Regions from separate parts of the Desulforamulus aquiferis genome, predicted to be linked through region 2. Evidence: riboswitches for the same ligand, from Rfam matches in the RefSeq annotation. Region 2 holds a riboswitch; each other region holds the start of a gene.

Region 1 (6,855 bases), on a different contig from region 2:
TAAATGTTTGTTTCTATGATGCTGCTAACTCGACCTGGGAGGTTGTGGCAGGTGTCTACAATTCTGAAACAAATGCCATTGCCTTTGAAGCTTCATCCTTTGGCAAGTTTGCCTTACTTGAGAAGGTGACAGAAATTGCCCAAAGCAAGAAGTTTAAGGACATAGGGGGTCATTGGGCCGCCAATGATATACAGTATATGGCAGATAGGGGCTACATAAATGGAGCAACTCCCGACCTGTTTGCCCCAGATTCCCAGGTTACCAGGGCAGAATTTGCTGCCATGCTGACAAATGTATTGGCCATTAGCGAACAGGAAGATATTTCTTTTAATGATGTTAGTAAAGATGCTTGGTATTATTCCAGTGTTGCCAAGGCATATAAAGCTGGGCTGGCAAAGGGAAAAGGAAATGATATGTTTGTTCCCCAGGCAGCAATTACCAGACAAGAGATGGCAGCTATGATTAGTAATGCCTTAAGGTACAAGGGTTATCCCGTGAAGAGTGAGGTTGAGCCAATAAAAGCCTTTGTTGATTGGTCTTACATAGATGAGTGGGCCCAGCAAGCAGCAGCAGAAGCCTATAATTATCAAATTATCAAAGGGAAACCAGTAGCTGAAGGTCTAGCCTTTGCCCCTGCCGATAATGCCACCCGGGCTGAAGCTGTAGTGATTTTAAAGAATTTCCTGGACATTAGATAGCTAAAGGCTATAAATACATATAGTGAGTAATGATGCTATTTAATGTGGGAGCTTAAATATCAATTTAAGAAGGGATTAAAAAGAGGGGGATTCAGGGGTGAAGAAAAAAGCATGTATTTCGATGTTGCTATGCTTATGCCTGCTGGTTAGCTTAACCGGCAATGCATTTGCAGCCGGGTTTTCGGACATGAACGGCCACTGGGCTGAAAACCAGGTAAACAAGTGGGCAACAAATGGTCTAGCTGGAGGATACCAGGACGGGACCTTTAAGCCAGATGCCCAGGTTACCAGGGCTGAATTTGTCGCCTTGCTAAATAGGGCCTTTAGTATTCCCAACCAAAATGTGGCTTTAGAATTTACTGATGTAGTAGGTGGACAATGGTATTATGGTGATGTTGTAGCGGCTAAGGCAGCAGGCTATATTGGCGGCTACAGTGACGGCACTTTCAAACCTGAACAGTCCATTTCACGGCAGGAAGTTGCTAGTATCCTGGTAAGACTGTTAAAGTTGGAGTCTACTGAAGCAGGCCTAGATAAGTACTCGGACAACAATATGATCCAGGACTGGGCCCGCGGCAGTGTGGGTGCAGTGGTTAATAGTGGTCTAATGGCCGGTTTTCCTGATAACACCTTCCAGCCAGCCAAGAGCATTACCCGTGCGGAAGCTGTTGTAGCGTTGGATAGGGCTTTGGCTAAAAAGCAGGCTGTTACCAGTGCTGTGGAAGGTACAGTGACCTTTGAAGGTAAAAATGTAGCTAACGCAGCAATAAAAGTATTTGCTGCTGGTAGTATTGAAGTAGTTAAAGAAGCTCAAACAGATGCTAATGGGTCCTTCAAGCTAAGTTTGCCAGAGGGTAAATATGACATAACAGCTTCAAATGAAGAGGCAGTAGCCTTCCAGGGTAGTGTAACCTTGAACCAAAACCAGGTAGTTTCTATCAAGTTAGAGATGGTTCAGGCCGCTATACTTACTGGAACCTTAGTTGATGCTAAAGGCAATACTGTTAAAAATGCTATGCTGACCTTTACAACTAACCCTACTTTTATAACAAAAACAGGGGCTACAGGTAAATACACCATCTCGGTTTTACCTAACCACACCTACACCGTAAGGGTGTATGATCCAGAGGCAGCAGATCAAGAGCCCGAAATATTGACCAGTTCCCTAGTAGTTGGGGCTGCAGGGAAACACAGCATTCCTAACTTCAAGGCCAAGTTTACCGTTTCCGCTACTAGCGGTGGCGGCGGTGGTGGCGGCGGTGGTGGTGGCGGTGGTGGTGGCGGTGGCCCAGTGACACCGCCCGGACCTATCGTTATTGATAAGGAAGTAACTCCGGGTGTTCCCGTTTCCCTGGGTACCTTAACCGGAACAGTTAAGGTTAACGCCAATGTTACTTTACCTTCGGGACAAACTATCCCCCTGGTGCTGGATTTTGCAGCAAACGGTGAGTCTGTGAGCCTTACAGTTACTGAAGTGGCAGACAACATCAAACCCACAGATGATGTTCCTTTCTTAGGACTTGACATTACCTTAGCCGGTATGGAAGGTAAAGAGGTTTCGATAACACTGCCCTTGCCTGCAAACCTTCTGGCAGCCGATGCAGCAGCCTACCACTATAACAATGGTGAGCAGGTGTGGGATTACCGCGAGGCTACCATTAATGGTAATAATATTACCTTTAAGACAACTCTAAGCCCTGTGGCTGTTTCCAAAAAGGTCGCAGCACCTAAGCTAAGTGCAGCTAATGTTAATAAGAGTAGTGTAGATTTGTCCTGGACTTCCGTGACAGGTGCTTATACCTATAAGCTCTACAGAGATGGCTCAAAGCTTGTTGGTACAACACCTAATCTATTGCTTACTGATACAGGTCTGGCAGCTGGCTATAAGTATTCCTATCAGGTTGTGACCATCAATAAGAATAAGTTTTCCTCTAAAAAATCTGACAAGGTTACAATAACAACAGCACCTGTAGCAATCCCCGCCAACAATCTGTTTGCTATCTTAGATGCGATAGAAGAAGCTTTAGCAAACATTAGTCAAGAAGACTGGGAAAAATTAAGGGAATACAAGGACACCTTAAAGCTGCGTACCGATGAAGAGATCCTTCAGGCCCTTAAGGATACCGGCCTGGCAAAGGCCTTTGAGAATGTGATCAATTCAAACATTACTGAAAGCCAAATGAGAATATCTATTGCTGCTATTCGGGTCTTGGCTGATATTGGTAAGGACAACGTGGTGGAAAGCCGGGCGCTGATTAGCAGTAAAATCAATGAGCTAAAGCAAGCTTTTAGAACAGAGCTGGATAGATTAATTTCTCAGGGAATAAACCAGCAGGCTGTATACGACTATATTACCGACCTATATGATAATATTTTAGTAGGTAAGTATCTAGTTAGAGAGTCAAATTATGAAGCTGATTTATTTGAAGCAGCTTTAAAGGAATTAAGGAACGGAAAACATGACGCAATAAAGGATGCTGCCGAAACTGCCTTTGAAACCCTTAAAACACAGTACTCTACTCCAAGGGATACCGACAGTGAATTCAAAAAATTAATCAGGCAAATCATTGCAGAGAAAGAGTTTGCCACCTTAACAGGTAATGATCTGCGTTTGGTGAAGTCCTACTTGGTTTCTGAGCTAACAGATGATCAAGAGAAATTTAAAACCATTATTTCCTTGATGGAGTTAACAATCGAGACCAGCAAGATATTTATCCCACTTAACTAGCAGCTAGCTCAATTTAATATATAAAGTAGACCCTGTTTAGTGCAGGGTCTACTTTATATACTGGTTTACTTAAATATTGAAGTCAGAGGAATGAAAATGATTGACATTCACTGCCATATCTTACCTTGCCTCGATGATGGTCCGGAATCTATGGAATTAAGCTTAGAAATGGCCAGAACCGCCGTAAAAGAAGGTGTAACAGCAGTAATTGCCACTCCCCACTGTATCTCCGGGGTTTTTTATAATGAGAGAAAAGATGTAGTTCCGGTGATGGAAGCTTTTAAGCATAGGTTAAACATGGAGGGAATAGCTTTAGATATATATCCGGGTCTGGAAATAAGGCTGGAACCCAATATAGCCGCTAAGGTAGCTGATAGACAACTTCTTTCATTATGTGACCAGGGTAAATATTTGCTGGTGGAGTTACCCCTAAGTTCAGTTCCGCCAAACACAGGACAAGTGGTCTTTGAATGTATGTTAAAGGGCATAAGGCCGATAATTGCTCATCCTGAGCGCAATAAGGAAATTATAGAAAATCCCCAATTACTATTTAAAATGCTTGAAAAGGGTTGCTTGGTTCAGATAACATCAGGCAGTATAACCGGAGATTTTGGTTCCGGTGTTCAGAATTTTACAAAGGAAATATTAAAACATGGCTGGGTGCATTTTGTGGCTTCCGATGCCCATCATCCCATTAAACGGCCATTAAAGCTAAAAGAGGCTAGGCTAGTCACAGCACAACTGTCGAGCGAGGATAATGCTAAACTGCTTTTTGAGGAAAACCCCCTAAAGGTTATTAGGGGGGAGACGATAGAAAATCATGAAGTGCTGCCTTTTCCTAAGGGTAGAAGCAGCATTAAAAAAAGAAAAGGTTTTTGGTCTGCCCTGTGGAAAAGTATAAATAAGAGGTGGTGAGGACAATAAAAAAGGTGCTTATAATTGTAGCTATAATCGGGGTGCTCTTGCTCTCGGGATTATATTATTTTAAATACAGTTTTTTAAATACTGAATCTATGATGGACGCAAAGGATAAGGCAGAACAGAAAAAAGAACTCCTTTCAAATGAAAGGTTTGGGAACTTGCCCGAGGTTGTTGAACTAAAAGAACAAATGGCCCAGCAGGAGAAGAAAAACTCGCCCGGGGGCCAAGACTTCGATGCTGGTGAAACTGCTGCGAGTGTCCCATCACAGGGAGAACTTGAGGCAAGGCTAGTGCAAAAGATGCAGTCGCTACAAGGGGAATATAATGGTAAGATAAACAGTTATATTGCCGCAGCTAAGAAGGAATATGAAAAAATTGAGTCTGGGCAGATTACTATGTCTAAAAAAGCTCTGGCCCAAAAATATATAGGTTTAGTAGAAGGTATGGAGGCCGAATGTGATGCCAGGGTGTATGCAGCAATTGCCCGGGCGGAAAATGAATTAACGAGCTATGGTTATTCCACCGATATAGCGGATAAGGCCAGGGAAACATACCGACAAACTAAGAAGCAGCAGCGTTCACAATTGCTTAGTAAGCTTTAAGAAATATTTTTTATAAAATTTAAATGAATTACGAAATGCTAAAGGAAAAACACAGTTTTTGTCGAAGTGAGTAATGCTAAAATTTCAGGTTCCGATAAAGGCAAACCTGCCGAAAGGTTGGGACGCAAAACCACGGGCCTAAGGTTTATCTATGGCTGCCGGGTTACCGAATACCCATATAATGCTAATATCGGTGCCGGGGGAGGAAATCAGCATTGAGTTTTTATCATAAAGCTCTGACCGGTTTTCCATCAGAACAAGAAAGTTTACTAAATAATAAGTTGGAAAGAATTGAAGTACTTAAGTTAAAATTAGTCAAAGAAGGATACCAGCCATCTGAGTCTGAGTATTTCATTAAGTCTGCTTTAGGAACTGCAAAGGTTTCTGAGATGAGTATGGAACAGCTTGACATAGCAATTGAAGCTTTGGAAAAACAGATTCTAATTGCACAGAAGTGTAAGCAACTGTTTAAAGGCTAAGGCATTTATCATGCATTCCGCGATTTAACAAGCTCACAACATAGCTCCATTAGTCTTTTGGCAACGTCTGTTAATTCTACGGATGTTGCTCTGTTTTTTTGTGTCCAAGGCAATTGATTTAAAAGGGTTTTACTGGCCAAACCTGCGTGATTTATTTTGCTAGTCAGGGTGCTGATAGACCAGTAACTTTCCACGGAAAGACCTCTTTCTAACTGGACCAGGGTCTTAAAGGGCGGATTCTTTGATACAGAGGTGTTTTTTACAGAATATAGATTAATGTAGGCTAAAGTATTATCCCCCTCAATTCGGGGCTTTCGAACTTTAACTGGTATCAGAACTAATTCGGAGCCTAGGATTATAGGGCAAAAAATCTTTTTCCCTAGTATATCCGCAGCTTTCTTTTTGAGCAGCTTAAGATCGGCACAGTGGTGTTTGGCCAGCTTATTAACGACACTGCGAACTTTTTGCAAGACAGTTTCTTTACTTCCATCCCGGTAAATAATAATTGATACATCACCATTATCTTGATAGTCAGGAATAATGGCAGCTATTGACTCAGGGTTTGCTAAATACCCTTCCATATGTTGAGAGCCTCCTCTTTCTGTGAACAATTCAGCTTAAGCTAAAATTAATATATGGTGTTAGCCATGGATATGACATACTAAATGGAAAAAATTACTAAAAAATTTTTGAGGGTGATAGAAGGTGCGCATTTCCCTACTAGGGGCCCAGATAGATAATTTAAATATGCAGGCTACGGTGAAGCGGATTTCTGAAATGGTCTCTTCCGGAGAGGTTAACCAGGTAGTTACCCTAAATCCTGAATATCTATACCGCGCCCAGGAGGAGGGTAACCTCCTAGAATTGGTTAACAAATCGGAACTGGTAACCCCCGATGGTACAGGTATTGTCTGGGCCTGCAAGATGGCAGGTGTCCCGGTGGAAGAGAGGGTAACAGGCATAGATCTGATGTTAAATTTGATGCCAGTCGCGGCAAAGGGTGGCTGGGGCATCTTTTTACTTGGTTCGGCTCCCGGGGTAGCTGAAGAGGCGGCCAAAAACCTGGCAGATAAATATCCAGGCTTGAAGATTGTTGGAATACATCACGGTTATTTTATGAGCCATGAAGAAGACGAAGTAGTCCGACTGATAAAGGCTGCCAAACCGGAACTGCTTTTTGTGGCTTTGGGTATGCCAAGGCAAGAGCAGTGGATAGCCAAGTACAAGGATGAGATGGGAGTCCCTGTTTCCATAGGAGTTGGCGGCAGCTTAGATGTCATCGCCGGAAGGGTTCAGCGAGTTTCCCCGGTACTACAGAAGCTTCAGTTGGAGTGGTTGGGACGTCTTATTAAGGAGCCCCATCGTTGGAGGCGCCAGCTGGTTTTGCCAAAGTTTGCCGGATTAGTTTTAAAAAGATACTTATTTAA
Region 2 (6,855 bases):
GCCCTTGGGGGAGGTATTTGCCAAGTTTCATCAACCCTATATAATGCAATACTTCTTGCTAATCTAAAGCCGGTAGAGAGACATAACCACTCTCTAGCCATAAGTTATGTCCCCCTAGGAAGGGATGCGGCGGTGGCTTGGAACCTTTTGGATTTTAGATTTTCTAACCCACTGGATTGTCATATCTATCTGCGTACAGTGGTAGCTAAGGATTACATTACCGTACAGGTTTTTGGCAATACTGCAACGAAAAAGGATATTACCATTCGCAATTGGGTTTCTGAAACCATTGAGCCTGAGCGTATTTACGAGATAGATCCCGAATTGGGCATGGATGAAGAGATCATAATGGAACCGGGTTACAAGGGCTATAAGGCACATGCTGAGAGAGTTATAAAGGGGAGCGACGGGTCTGTTTTGGTAGAAGCTTTGCCAGACAGCCGGTACCTGTCCACGGACCGAGTTGTTCGAATTGCCCCAAAGCAGCATAATAAGGATATACAACCACTTTCTAAGCCAACTCAGGTCACTGAAACTAATGTTTTAACGGAGTTTTAGATTATAATGCAAAGCACCAGACCCATTATGGTATTTAAGGGAGGTGCTTTTTTGTTTTGGAAAGTTGTTAAAAATATTTTTAATCTGTTAAAATAGACTAAGTCATTGCTTTAAAAGAAGTAGAAACCAAATTTACCACCGGCCTTCTGAAGCTTATCCTTCAAGGTTGATGGTACAATTTTTTGAAATAGGAGGAAATTATGTCCAGAAGAATCGGAATAATTGATCTCGGTTCAAACTCTATTCGGCTTATCCTTATGAAGGTCTGGGACAATGGTTCCTATAAGCTGCAGGACGAGATTAAGGAAACGGCTAGAATTGGTGAAAGCATGGGGCCTGAAAGGGTGATCAAGGTACCTGCCATTGACAGGGCTGTTCAGACTATCCGGCTGTTGCAAAAGTTTTGTTATGCCAATAAAGTAGATTCTGTACATGGAGTTGCCACTGCGGCTATACGTAATGCCGTAAACGGTAATGAGGTGTTGGAAACCATTATGAAGGAAACGGGAGTTTCCTTTCGCATACTCTCCGGTGAGGAAGAGGCCAGGTATATTTATTTAGGGGTAGTTAACAGCCTAGAATTTAGTGATGCCCTGATTGTAGACATTGGGGGAGGCAGCACAGAATTGATCCTGTGCAGAGAAAGAATGATTACCCAGTGGACAAGTCTTCCCTTTGGGGCGGTTAATATCACTGAAAACTTTTTAACCTCCCCACAAGTCAATGAGGAACAAATTGGACGGTTAGAGGACTACTTGAAGGAACAGTATAGATCTGTTCATTGGTTGGATATGGCCAGGGGTTTAGAGGTCTTGGGGGTTGGAGGCACCTTGCGAAACCTTGGCAGAATGGATCGTAAGCGGACACGCTTTAGCTTAAATCTTCTGCACAACTACAGGGTGCATACAGAACGTGTCAAGCAAATTTATAATCTCCTAAAAAAGGGTTCAGTGGATGAACGCAAATCCATTCCTGGATTATCTAAGGAAAGGGCTGACATCATCCTGGGTGGTATGGCAGCGGCGTCCAAACTATTGGATTTTACCGGGGCACCAGGAATTAGGGTTAGCGGCTCTGGCTTAAGGGAGGGGGTATTTTACGAATACCTTTTTAGGAATCGTTTAGATCCGGTTGTGGACGATGTAACCGAGCATAGCGTTCAGAACCTTATGGATTTGTACCAGGTAAAGAGAAATCACGCCGAACATGTGGCCAAACTATCTTTATCATTGTTCGACCAGCTGCAGCCCCTACATGGCTACGGCGCCTGGGAGAGAAAAATCTTAAGGATTGCAGCCCTTCTGCACGATGTTGGGAATGCTGTTAGTTATTATAACCATCATAAGCATACCATGTATGTACTGCTAAATGCCCGGATAAATGGTCTTTCTCACAGGGAACTTGTGTTAGTGGCTCTGGTGGCTGCTAGTCACGGCAAATTAGATCTTAAGTTTAAATTGCAGCAGCATGCCGATGTATTATTTCCCCAGGACGGAATTTTGGTCCGTCGTCTAGGCGTATTGATACGCATGGGGGAAAACCTGGATCGTACAGAAGCCGGTGTAGTTGAGGATGTGGTTTGCACCATCAAGGCAAAAGAAGTGCAAATTGACTGTATCTCTACGGATAATTCCGATTTAGAAATTAGAGAACTTTATAAGAAAGTGACTAATTTTAATAAGGTATTTGGAATTAAGTTTAAGTTTCCAAAGGAGGAAGCTTAATCTAGGGTGTAAGGGATAAAATATGATATAGAATTCTTTTCTAATGAATATGATAGTGGTATGACGGAGCAGAATGCCACTAAACCAGATAGATATACCTTGATAGGAAAAGTGCTGACAAAAGTAGTTCCCCAAAGATTGTGGGCTCCGTGCAAGGAAGGGGTGTAAGCCTGTACATGTGGTTAGTGCTTTTCGTGTTTTTTGCTTTAGCTGTGTGTCTAAAAAGTGTTTTAGCTAGCCTAGGAAGAATATAGTCTTAAACAAAACTAAGGAATGATTGCATTGTATTTTAAAATTGCCAGTTTTAATATAAATTCAGTACGCGCCAGGAAAGAAATGTTAATTCAGTGGTTGGGGGAAAATAAACCTGATGTGGTTTGCCTGCAGGAAACCAAGGTCATTAATGCAGATTTTCCAGCAGCTTGCCTTTTGGAGGCGGGCTATAACTCGCTATTTAAAGGGAGAAAATCTTATAATGGTGTGGCTATCCTCAGCCCCCATCAAATAAATCCCTTAAACAGTGACCTTGGGTCTATTGCGGAACCAGATGAAGCAAGGCTCATTGCCGCTGAGATAAAAGGTATTCCAATAGTTAATACCTATATTCCCCAGGGCCAATCCCCGGAGAGTGATAAATTTAGCTATAAAATATCCTGGATTAAGGCCTTAAAGGAATACTTTGATTCAAATTTTAAACCTGATGAGCCATTACTTTGGCTGGGTGATTTTAACGTAGCACCAGAACCTGAAGATGTGCACGCACCCAAAAGATTACTTGGACGTGTAGGCTTCCACCCCACCGAGCATGAAGCCTTGGATTATGTTAAGTCCTGGGGCTTTAAAGATATTTTCCGCCTACACCACCAATCAGAGGGTGGACATTTTACCTTTTGGGATTATCGTGTTCCAAAGGCCCTGGATAGAAATTTAGGCTGGCGTATTGACCATATTTGGGCTACCGCTCCCCTGGCTAAGCGATCAACAAAAGCCTGGATAGATATTGAGCCAAGAAGGAAGGTAAAACCTTCCGACCATACATTTATATTGGCAGAGTTTAATATAGATAGCTAGTTATGTTAAATGTACTAGCCGTTTTGCTTTTATAGTTAAGGCGGCTAGTTAAGAATAGTATTTTTCATGTTGACTTTTCTTAACGCATTAGCTATAATAACATTTGTCGACAGGCCGAGGGGCCTGGAAATACAAGCAAAAATCGGGGCGTAGCTCAGTTTGGGAGAGCGCTACCTTGGGGTGGTAGAGGTCGCAGGTTCAACTCCTGTCGCTCCGACCAGTTAAAGCAAGTCTTCTGAGAAATCAGGAGACTTGCTTTTTTGTTGGCCCAAGGGATCCAATGGCCCAATTGGAATTAAAAAGCCGAGGGTTCTGTATCCTTCGGCTTGTAGGGTAATTTTGTTTTTAATCATCATAAACGGTATCATTTGTTTCCCGGGAAGCCACTAGTAGACATGTTGTAAGGATCCCTAAAAATGCACCAACAAAAACACCAGCTATAAAACCCACTAATATCCTCCTTTGGTAACTGGCTGGCCTAGCTTTCCACCTTAGCCCCTGTAGTTTTGCGTCGCCACTTTTCAATGGGTTTGCCTTTATCTTTCTAGGATTTGTTTTTACTATATGGAGAAACAATATCGTAGTAAATAGGACTGAAGTATTTATCAATCAAGACCAAAGTCCTATATTAAATAATAATTTTTTAAAGGAAGGTTGTACTCTAGGCAACTTCCCCTGTGCCTTGAATTGTAACATTAACATTAACTTTGATATCACTTTCGCAGAAAACCTCGTCCCAGTCCTGCTCCTTCACTAGGGGAGGCCATTTCGCCCTGGCATACTTGCCAAGTAGGATGGCATCTACCCTATATTTGTTCTGTAGATCGTAAATTAAGTCTTCACATTGTTTTTGAATATGTTCTTCCAAGGCCTTTTCTACAGCTAAAACATTTTCTTCCTTACCTGCAAATTGTATATCCGTTAAGGTTTCTGCAATTATGCCTGAGAATGATAAATCTATCTCGAAGGAAGGTTTTCCATTAGCCAACTTAGCTGTTACCTTTCGCTTACTCCCCCCCTCAAAACTTATTTTATAAAATTCTCCTTTATCATCCATCATTTTAAAGGTTATATAGCCTATGACCCCATCTCCCCTTAACCAGATTAAAGGCCTCATGTCTTCCCTGTTGACTTTAGCTACCATCTTATACTTTTTAAATAAGGCTGCACCTGAAATTTCTAAATTACTTTCAGAGTGGATGCTAATGACTGGTAAAACCGGATTATATCCGTCTGTCATTACATCCACACGAAAATGATGCAAATGCTCTACTGGAATAAAATTATCCCTTGGCGAATTTGACAGAAGGTCTATGATATTTTGTCCTACTGTCTGGTAATTTTCCGGTTTCATGGTCAAGATATCAATGGTATTTCCATCTGTCACAGCTAGTCTAATCATTTCGCTAAAACGAGTGTCTCGAAACATTAAGTCAAAGGCATCTTTACTTCCCCTATAAGCTAAAGGACTTCCAACCAACAGAGCTTTTAAGTCACCAACGGCCATGCCCCGGGAAGATTTATTGCCTCTGTCAATGCGGGTCTGGGCCATGGTTTCTCCCTTGACGGTTATTACATCGGACTTCTCTCTGGCATTGCGGTTCATAATGGGGAAGTTTACGGTCATGGAGAACTTCTCACGGCCATCTTCCTCAAGCAAATCGTAACCTGCCACAAAGGGTATGTAAAGATTATTAATGTCTTGGGCATCCCAGCAGCCAAAGCTTAATAGGGTAACTAAAATAAGAACTATAGCAAGTGCGCTACGCAACTTTTTTACCTCCAACACCTCGCAAGATAGCTGTGAACCACAGGATAACCGGGATAACAATCATAAACAGGAGTCCCAGATATCCAATAGTGGTACTTAAACCAAGGATTTTATCGAAATTGCCAGGGAAAAGGGATGACAAAAAAATTATGGGAAATAAAGCCAGGGTGACCCAACCGGGAGAGTTAATATTTAATATTTTTTCAACAGTATAGCGCCCGGCAAAAAACATATTTGCCACTGGCCGAAAGGCAACAAAAACCCAAAAAATGATAAAGAAAAATTCAGCCCTTTCAATAACCGGGGCGTTGTAGGTTTTTAATAACACCATCAGGCCAAACCTTAGTTTTTCAGCGGCGTTTGGGCCAAAGAGACCTAAAACAACAAATACCACAAGCAGATAGATACCGGAAATTATTGCGACTGCCGTCAAGCCGGCCTTAACTATTTCATTTTTCCTTTGGACCATAGGGTAGATAACCAGTAAGATTTCAATGCCCAGTATAGCAAATAAGGTTTGGTAAGCGCCCTTTAGTATATTTGCCATGCCCGCATCACCAATGGGCTGGAAGAATGAAAGTTCTACCTTAGGCACTGCACCGAGGATAAAGGCTAATAGAACGAGAGACTCAAAGAACATTAATTCATTAACTCTACCAATGACCCTTGCATCCTTTGAGGCCAGATAGGCTGATGTAAACAAGATTAAAGCACTTAGGGCCCAAATTGGCGTTTCAGGGAATAAATAAATCTTAAGGATATTAACAAAAAGTCTAGTTACGATAGCTGCAAAGGCTAAGGAATAAACTACAAACACTAGGGCAAGGAGCTTGCCAGGCCATTTGCCTAGGATTATCTCGCAGTATTCCGCAAAGGTAAGATCAGGAAACCTACTACCTATCAAATGCATGGAATATATGCCGACAACTAAGGGCAAAGCGCCCATTAGAATTGATATCCAGGCGTCCTGCTGGGATTCCCTAACTGCCGTAGATGTAACAGTTAAAATACCTACTCCAATGGTGGCACCGATAAGAATAAATATTAATTGCTTGCTTGTTATTTTATATGCCTGCTCATTCATTTTCTGACGGCTCCCTGGTAGGAGATTGTCCACGTTTGTTATCAACATGTGGGATAGAGACCGGTCTATTTTTATTTTTCCATATATGTGAAATTACAAAGGTATCTCCCAAGTCCTTATAACGCATGGGTGCAAGGGGTGCCATGTAGGGAACACCAATACTCTGCAGTGAAATTAAGTGTATTGTCACAAACAACCATCCCACAGCAATGCCCACAGCACCAAAGGAGGCAGCCAGCAGCATCATGGGATATTTTATTAAACGAATGGCCAGAGCCATGCTATAATTTGGAAAAACAAAGGAGCAGATGGCTGCTAGGGAAACGATTACCACAATCAAGGGGCTTACAAGTTTAGCTTCCACAACCGCTTGGCCGATGACAATCCCGCCCACAACTCCTAAGGTTTGGCCTACGGTACTGGGTAAACGAAGCCCTGCCTCCCGTAATATTTCAATGACAACCTCCATAAATAAAGCTTCTGTCAAAGGAGAAAAGGGTAATTCCTCTCTGTTTTCAGCCACTGCCAGCAATAAATCCGTTGGTAGTAGGGAGTGGTGAAAGGTAATTAGGGCTATATAGACGGGAGTTATGGTTGTGGTGATCATTAGGGCTAAATACCGGACCAGCCTGGCCACCGTACCAACA
Region 3 (6,855 bases), on a different contig from region 2:
AAACGTCCTTAATAAGATTTAGAATCTGGTCAGTCCGCTTAAGGTTTTTATGGGCATTGTTGGAAACTGATAAAAGTTCATGTTGTGATGAACTAAGTTCCTGGGCTCCCGCCGCAAGCTCTTGTGTACTGCTAGAAATTTGCTCAAATGATGCTGCAAGCTGTTGAGCTATTTGTGTAAGCTCAACCTGTGTTGATAAATCAATGCCTAGGTTAAATGAACCGATTACTTCACCTTTAATATTTTTAACTGCTGTTACTATTCCTTTAAAGGGGAATCCATAGGCCTGTTTAGGTACCTCAGCAACTATTTTTTGGCCGGATTGCAGAACAGCTTTAATGATATCCTCAGCGGGAATAGGAGCACCAACTTGAGCCTTAACGTCGATTTTTTGACCTGGATGATATGCAAGAAACTTTTCTGTGTCCGTTACACTTACCATACAATCTAAAGGCATTAAATCACTGATAAATTGAGCAGTATAGCATATTGCTTGTAATATTTCTTCATCATTCTGATAGTTCATAATTTCACCCCTTTGTGTCAATATATGGACTCTATTTTAACACTGATTGGTTATGCCTTAATGAACAAAATGTAAGTATTTAGAGAAATGTAAGTAGTGGAGTGGGGAAGAAGGAATTTTAGGTAATTTTGTGGAATTTGAAAGAAAATTCTAGTACTTTTAAGTTTACCTTGGGAAGGGGAGAAGTTTATTTTGACAGAGCAATTAAAGGATATTGGTAAAAGATTATCCATGCTGCGGGAGTCCATGGGTGTTACGCCTGAAAAAATTTCGGAGATCCTTGAGGTTTCGGCAGAGGACTATTTGCTTTATGAAGCCGGGGAAAAGGATTTTTCTTTCAGTTTCTTGTATAATGTGGCAGGTGTTTTAGGGGTTGATGTGGTGGATATCATCAGCGGCGAGACACCCAAGCTCTCATTGTGCTCTGTGGTCAGAGCGGGTGGCGGCTATGATATTAACCGTAGAAAGGCCTATGATTACAAGCACCTTGCTTTTACATTTCGCAATAAAAAGGCCGAACCATTTATGGTGACAGTGGAACCGAGCGGCGATGCGGTACCGGAGCGTCACTCCCATTGTGGACAGGAGTTTAATTATATGGTTTCGGGATGTATGGAGTTTTATATTGGTGACATGACTTATACGCTTGGTGAGGGTGACAGCGTCTACTTCGATTCCGCAGTTCCTCACGCTATGAAGGCTCATGGCGATAAACCGGCGAAGTTTCTGGCAATTGTCATGAAATAAGGAGGAACTGTTATGATCATGTATGAGAAGTATATCGGCAGACATCGTGATGATTTTGTAACCCTAGAGGACCTATACAAAAATTATTCCATAAAATGCCCGGAGGATTTTAATTTTGCCTATGATGTGCTGGATAAATTGGCGGAGGACAAGCCTGACAGTCTGGCCATGCTGTGGGTCAGCAAGGATGGGGTAGAAAAGAGAATTTCCTTTGGGGATATGAAGCTCTGGTCAGATAAAACTGCCAACTACTTTAAATCCTTGGGGATTAAAAAAGGCGATTTTGTTCTGCTGGTACTGAAAAGAAGCTATTTATTTTGGTATGCCATGCTGGCCCTTCACAAAATTGGTGCTGTTGCAGTTCAGGCTACTCACCTGTTAACTGCCAAGGATTATGTCTACCGCTGCCAGGCTGCCGGTATAAAGATGGCGGTCATTACCGCCGACGGAGGCTGCACTGAGGATTTTGACAAGGCTATGCCGGAATGTAAGACCGTTCAGATAAAGGCCGTTACCGGGCGTAAGGCAGCGGGGGAGGGATGGCTGGATTTTGAGGCAGGTATTGAAGCCGCTCCTGATCATTGGCAGCGGCCAATCGGAGAAGAAGCAACCAAGGTTACAGATATGATGATTACGGCCTTTTCCTCCGGCACTACCGGCTACCCAAAGATGGTTTCACACGATCATTCCTATCCCTTAGGCCACATCATTACTGGGGTCTTTTGGCACAGGGCTGAGCCGGATGGTCTGCATTTTACCATTTCCGATACCGGCTGGCTGAAGTCCCTATGGGGTAAATTTTATGGCCAATGGTTTGCCGAGTCAGCGGTCTTCACCTATGATTTTGATACCTTTAAGGGGGCAGATATTTTAGAAAAGCTGGCCCAATATCGTATTACCACCTTTTGCGCTCCACCGACCATGTATCGGTTTATGCTAAAAGAAGATGTTAGCAAGTATGATTTATCGGCCTTAAAACACTGTTGTACTGCGGGTGAGGCATTAAACCCAGAGGTTTATAACCAATGGAAGCGGGCTACGGGTCTGCGCATCTTCGAGGGCTTTGGGCAGACGGAAACAACCCTTTCTTGTTCCACCTTATACCCGTGGGTCCAGCCAAGACCAGGCTCTATGGGGCTTCCCACCCCTGGTTATGACCTGGTAATTGTAGATGAAAATGGTCAGGAGGTTGACCCGGGTGTGACCGGTGAAATCTGTTTAAAGGCCGAAAGCCTGGAGACTAGAACAAAGGGCTTGTTTATGGGCTACTATCAGGACGAAATGAGTACCCAAAAGGCCTGGCATGATGGCTTGTATCATACAGGAGACACTGCCTACCGTGATGAATTGGGCTTTTTATGGTATGTGGGCAGAAATGATGATATTATCAAATCTTCCGGCTACCGGATCGGACCCTTCGAGGTGGAGTCGGCGCTGGCAGAGCATCCTGCAGTTCTGGAATCGGCTGTGACAGGGATTCCTGATCCCGTCAGGGGTTTTATCGTGAAGGCCACTGTTGTTCTATCTAAGGGCTACGAACCAAGTGAAGAGCTGGTCAAGGAATTACAGCAACATGTCAAAAAAACAACCGCTCCTTATAAATACCCCAGGGTAATCGAGTTTGTGACAGAGCTTCCCAAAACCATCAGCGGTAAAATACGGCGGGTTCAGATCAGGGAAAAAGACATGAGGCGGTAAGTATTTAGAGAAAAGGATATTCACCTTGACTGGTGAATATCCTTTTCTCATTATTTGACTAGGTCCTTTTCCTGACATCAAAAGGTTACACCCTTATATAACTGTTGCCGTCTAACGGGGTAAGCAATTGTAAAGGAGGAGTTTCTCCTACTAGTCCAACTGCATAGGCGGTATAGAAACGGTTTGGTGCAAAGGTTTGATTGGGAACATTCAATATAATGTTATTAGTGCCTGCTTCCCGGGCTTGTAGGGTATAAGTTCCGGGGCTAATGGTAGAATATTCCGTGATACCCTGGTAGGGAACATTGCTGAATAAGATGGTCCCATCGGGAAGGGTAATGTCAACATTGGGTGCGTTGGGTGAAAGGTGTACAAAGCGGATATTGATCATACCCTGGGGTACTGTGCCAGGTGTATCTGGAACTAAAAGGAGCCCAATATCAGCTAACCGGCCCTTGGCTGCAACGGTAAATATGCTTCTATCCGGTATCTCTATAGTAGTATCTATAACAGGATTGGTCATTGTACCGGCAGGGAAAACCCTTAGATTATAAGTGCCGGCAGGAACCTGGAGGTATTCGGTGAAATTTCGGTAGCTTAGGTTTCTAGCGAGTGCGGTGTTATTAGCATAAACATCAACAGCCGGAGCGTCTGGGGAGGCATGCAGAACACGAATATAAGAAGACATTTCTAACAGTCCCTTTCTAGTAAGTTTTTTTATAATATATGCTAATTATGTTAACAAGTGCCAATTAGTTGGATTTAAAGCAATTTCCCCAAAATTCAAACATTATATTGCAAAGATTTACAATTTACTGTAATCTAGATATAGGAAAATTGTCCTATTTTTATAGATAAAGGCAAACCTATCGAAAGGTGGGGACGCAAAGCTATGGGTCTAAGCCATTATGGTATGACTGCCAGGTTGCCTAACCATAATATGTTTTTTAGTAATGGCAGCTTAAGATCCTTGTCTGGCTAAACCCCTATTTTGCGAGGGGCTTTTTGTGTTTTTAAGCGGCGGTTTTAAGGACTAAAAACATAGGGGGGATAATTTTGAGATTTAATATTCTAGGTAAATTTATGCTTTGTTTTGGAGTGATTTTGTCATTAATGTTTTGCATTGGAGCATTTTTGGTTGTTAACATTTGGAATATAAACAATAATTACGACCGATTAATTAATGAAAAGGCCCATGCCAGGTACATGATAACATTGACTAATGCTAACTATAATCAAGCTGCCGCTAATTTAATCTCCTATACAGTGACAGGAAACCCCAGTGACGCTTCTAAGTATGTACAAGCCATAAACCGTGCTAAGGAGAATTTGAATAGCATTGAACCATTATTGGTCAAACAAGAGGAAAAGGCATTATATGGGGACTTTAATGAAAGAGCCATGGCCTATGAGCAATATGGGCAGCAAGTCCTTAATTTAATAAAGGAACGTGAGGATATAGAGGGAGACGAAAGGGAAGAAGTTCAAGAAAGATTAATGGGCCATATTAGGTCCAATGAGGAATTGTTTGGCAAATTATCCTCGTCGGGCAATACCTTTGAATTTCTTATTTCTGATGCAGTAGATAAAGAAACAAAAATGAATTTTGATAATGCTAATAATACTATACAGATTTCTATAGTTTTATTGGCACTGGTGACTGTATTAGGTGCAATAATTGGTTACTTAATGGGTTGGAGAATGGTTAAACCCATTCGGATCGTGAGCCAAGAGGCGGCCAAGATTGCCTCTAATGACCTGACTAGTACCGAGATAAAAATTAAATCTAAGGATGAAATTGGAGCATTAGCGGATTCCTTTAATAAAATGCTGCTGAGCCTAAAGGATATGGTTCTTCACCTCCAGGAGAAGTCAGGCAATGTAACTTCGTCCGCAGAAAACCTTTCTAAGGGTGCAGAAAATATGGCTTTAAATGCCAGCGAAATTTCAGCTTCCATCAACGAAGTGGCAACAACCATTGAGCAAGTGGCTGCCAATTCCCAAAACATTGCCGATTCTTCAGACAAAGCAACTGTCTACGCTTCAAATGGAGAAGAGGCCATATCTAATATAAGGGTGAAGATGGATGTTATCCATAAATCTACAGAGGATAGCTCTCAGGTAATCCAAGGGCTAAGCAATGCCAGCAGTCAAATCACCAAGATTGTTGAATTAATTACCCAAATTGCTGATCAGACGAATTTATTAGCCCTTAATGCTGCCATTGAAGCGGCCAGGGCCGGGGAGCAAGGACGTGGGTTTGCGGTGGTGGCTGAGGAAGTAAGGAAATTGGCCGAACAATCCACAAACGCAGCCAAGGAAATTCACGACCTTATTTCGGTTATCCAGCAGGAGTCACATAAAGCCGTTGAGAGTATGGAGAATACGAAAATTCAAGCAAAAGATGGTGTTCAGGTGGTGCATGAGGTAAGTGAATCCATCGGGAAAATCATTTTGTCAATTCAAGAAATGGCCAGCGAAATTCAATCATTAGCTTCAGCTACTGAACAAATGGCTTCCGGCGTTCAAAATGCAGCTGCTTCAACAGAGGAACAAACAGCCACAATGGAGGAACTTTCAGGCACCTCTCAAGATTTAGCCAAAATGGCTGAGGAGCTTGATTTAATGACTAAGAGATTTAAGCTACAATAATTAGCTAAGGGTTAAGAAGGCACATCCGGTGTGCCTTTTTGTTTTAACCGCATGGCCGACACAATTAAGATAAAATTAAAGAAGTAATGAATTTTTACGGTTTACTCGCAATAAAAAAGTAAGTGAAAGCAGCACAAAGTACCTCTCACCAATGGGTGAGGGGTTTTTATTATAAATCTTAAAAAAGTATGTCAATTTCAAAATAAGTGCTGGACAAAAAGCTAATGGTAATTTATAATGATTATTAATTAATAAAGATAATAAATTATATTTCGAAGGCCAAATCCTTAAGGTTTTACTTAATATTTTGGGGGTTACCAAGCCAGAAATTAAAATTATCTTTATAAAACTTGCCTAGGGGCAATTTAATTTAAAAATATAATGAGGAGGCTAAATACTATGAAAAAATTCCGTTGTGCTGTTTGTGGTTATTCTCAAGAGGGAGAGTATGCGCCAGAAAAATGTCCTACCTGTGGAGCTCCCGAGGAAAAATTTGAACTAATGACCAGTTCCGGTCCAGATCTGGTGGATTGGGATAAGTTGGGTGTGGCAAAGGGCTCTGGCTTTGAAGAGGATCTGAGGATGCAGTTCCAGGGTGAGTGTATGGAGGTGGGCATCTATATTGCTATGGCCCGTCAGGCCGAGAGAGAAGGCTACTCAGAGATAGCTGAAACTATGAAACGTATTGCTTGGGAAGAAGGTCACCACGCCGCTCGCTTTGCAGAACTCCTTGGGGAAGTATTGAGTGAGAGCACAGAGGAAAACCTGAAAAAGCTGGTTGATGGCGAAGCCGGTGCCAACCGCGGTAAAAAGGAAATCGCCACCCGCTCTAAAAATGAGGGGCAGGACGCTGTCCATGATGCAATTCATGAAGCCTGTAAAGACGAAGCGAGACACTGCATGGCCTTTTACGGTCTCTTGAAAAGATACTTTCCTCAAGCATAGGTAACACCCATATAAAATTGCAAATTTCCAGCTGCTTAAAGCAGCTAGAAAAAAAGGGAATCTCGGCTTTGGCTGAGATTCCCTTTTTTACAATAGTTATAGATTTAGAGTTTTTTGCACTTGTTTTCCTAGGCTTCTGTTATTACTCCACAGGCTAGCCTTCTTCCCGAGTCGCCGGCGGGCTGAGTTCTATAGTCATCAGGGTTTCTATGGATTATCACGGAATGTCCTATTGCCTCTGAGGGGGTAAATTTATTCGTAAAAAAGCACATTTTTGCATAACCGTC

The links. Region 2 has a riboswitch for cyclic di-GMP ahead of P6N53_RS04710 (DUF3789 domain-containing protein). Riboswitches for the same ligand answer to the same signal wherever they lie in the genome.
Region 1: another riboswitch for cyclic di-GMP. It lies ahead of P6N53_RS06555 (hypothetical protein); the one in region 2 lies ahead of P6N53_RS04710 (DUF3789 domain-containing protein).
Region 3: another riboswitch for cyclic di-GMP. It lies ahead of P6N53_RS12965 (methyl-accepting chemotaxis protein); the one in region 2 lies ahead of P6N53_RS04710 (DUF3789 domain-containing protein).

Annotation. Positions count from the first base shown of each region.
Region 1 covers NZ_JARPTC010000008.1:93,052-99,906, forward strand. The annotation lists gene P6N53_RS06535 (S-layer homology domain-containing protein) at 1-698, shown strand, start outside; gene P6N53_RS06540 (S-layer homology domain-containing protein) at 796-3,426, shown strand; gene P6N53_RS06545 (tyrosine-protein phosphatase) at 3,517-4,341, shown strand; gene P6N53_RS06550 (hypothetical protein) at 4,356-4,949, shown strand; cyclic di-GMP riboswitch class I at 5,039-5,120, shown strand; gene P6N53_RS06555 (hypothetical protein) at 5,165-5,428, shown strand; gene P6N53_RS06560 (hypothetical protein) at 5,437-6,009, opposite strand; gene P6N53_RS06565 (WecB/TagA/CpsF family glycosyltransferase) at 6,134-6,855, shown strand, end outside.
Region 2 covers NZ_JARPTC010000005.1:127,071-133,925, forward strand. The annotation lists gene P6N53_RS04690 (VanW family protein) at 1-558, shown strand, start outside; gene P6N53_RS04695 (Ppx/GppA phosphatase family protein) at 759-2,282, shown strand; gene xth (exodeoxyribonuclease III) at 2,565-3,353, shown strand; tRNA gene P6N53_RS04705 (tRNA-Pro) at 3,497-3,573, shown strand; gene P6N53_RS04710 (DUF3789 domain-containing protein) at 3,699-3,803, opposite strand; cyclic di-GMP riboswitch class I at 3,815-3,898, opposite strand; gene P6N53_RS04715 (Ger(x)C family spore germination protein) at 4,015-5,124, opposite strand; gene P6N53_RS04720 (GerAB/ArcD/ProY family transporter) at 5,117-6,208, opposite strand; gene P6N53_RS04725 (spore germination protein) at 6,201-6,855, opposite strand, start outside.
Region 3 covers NZ_JARPTC010000019.1:130,025-136,879, reverse strand. The annotation lists gene P6N53_RS12985 (methyl-accepting chemotaxis protein) at 1-526, opposite strand, end outside; gene P6N53_RS12980 (helix-turn-helix domain-containing protein) at 719-1,273, shown strand; gene P6N53_RS12975 (AMP-binding protein) at 1,286-2,971, shown strand; gene P6N53_RS12970 (DUF4397 domain-containing protein) at 3,057-3,659, opposite strand; cyclic di-GMP riboswitch class I at 3,821-3,904, shown strand; gene P6N53_RS12965 (methyl-accepting chemotaxis protein) at 4,028-5,623, shown strand; gene P6N53_RS12960 (NADH peroxidase) at 6,023-6,568, shown strand; gene P6N53_RS12955 (superoxide dismutase family protein) at 6,697-6,855, opposite strand, start outside.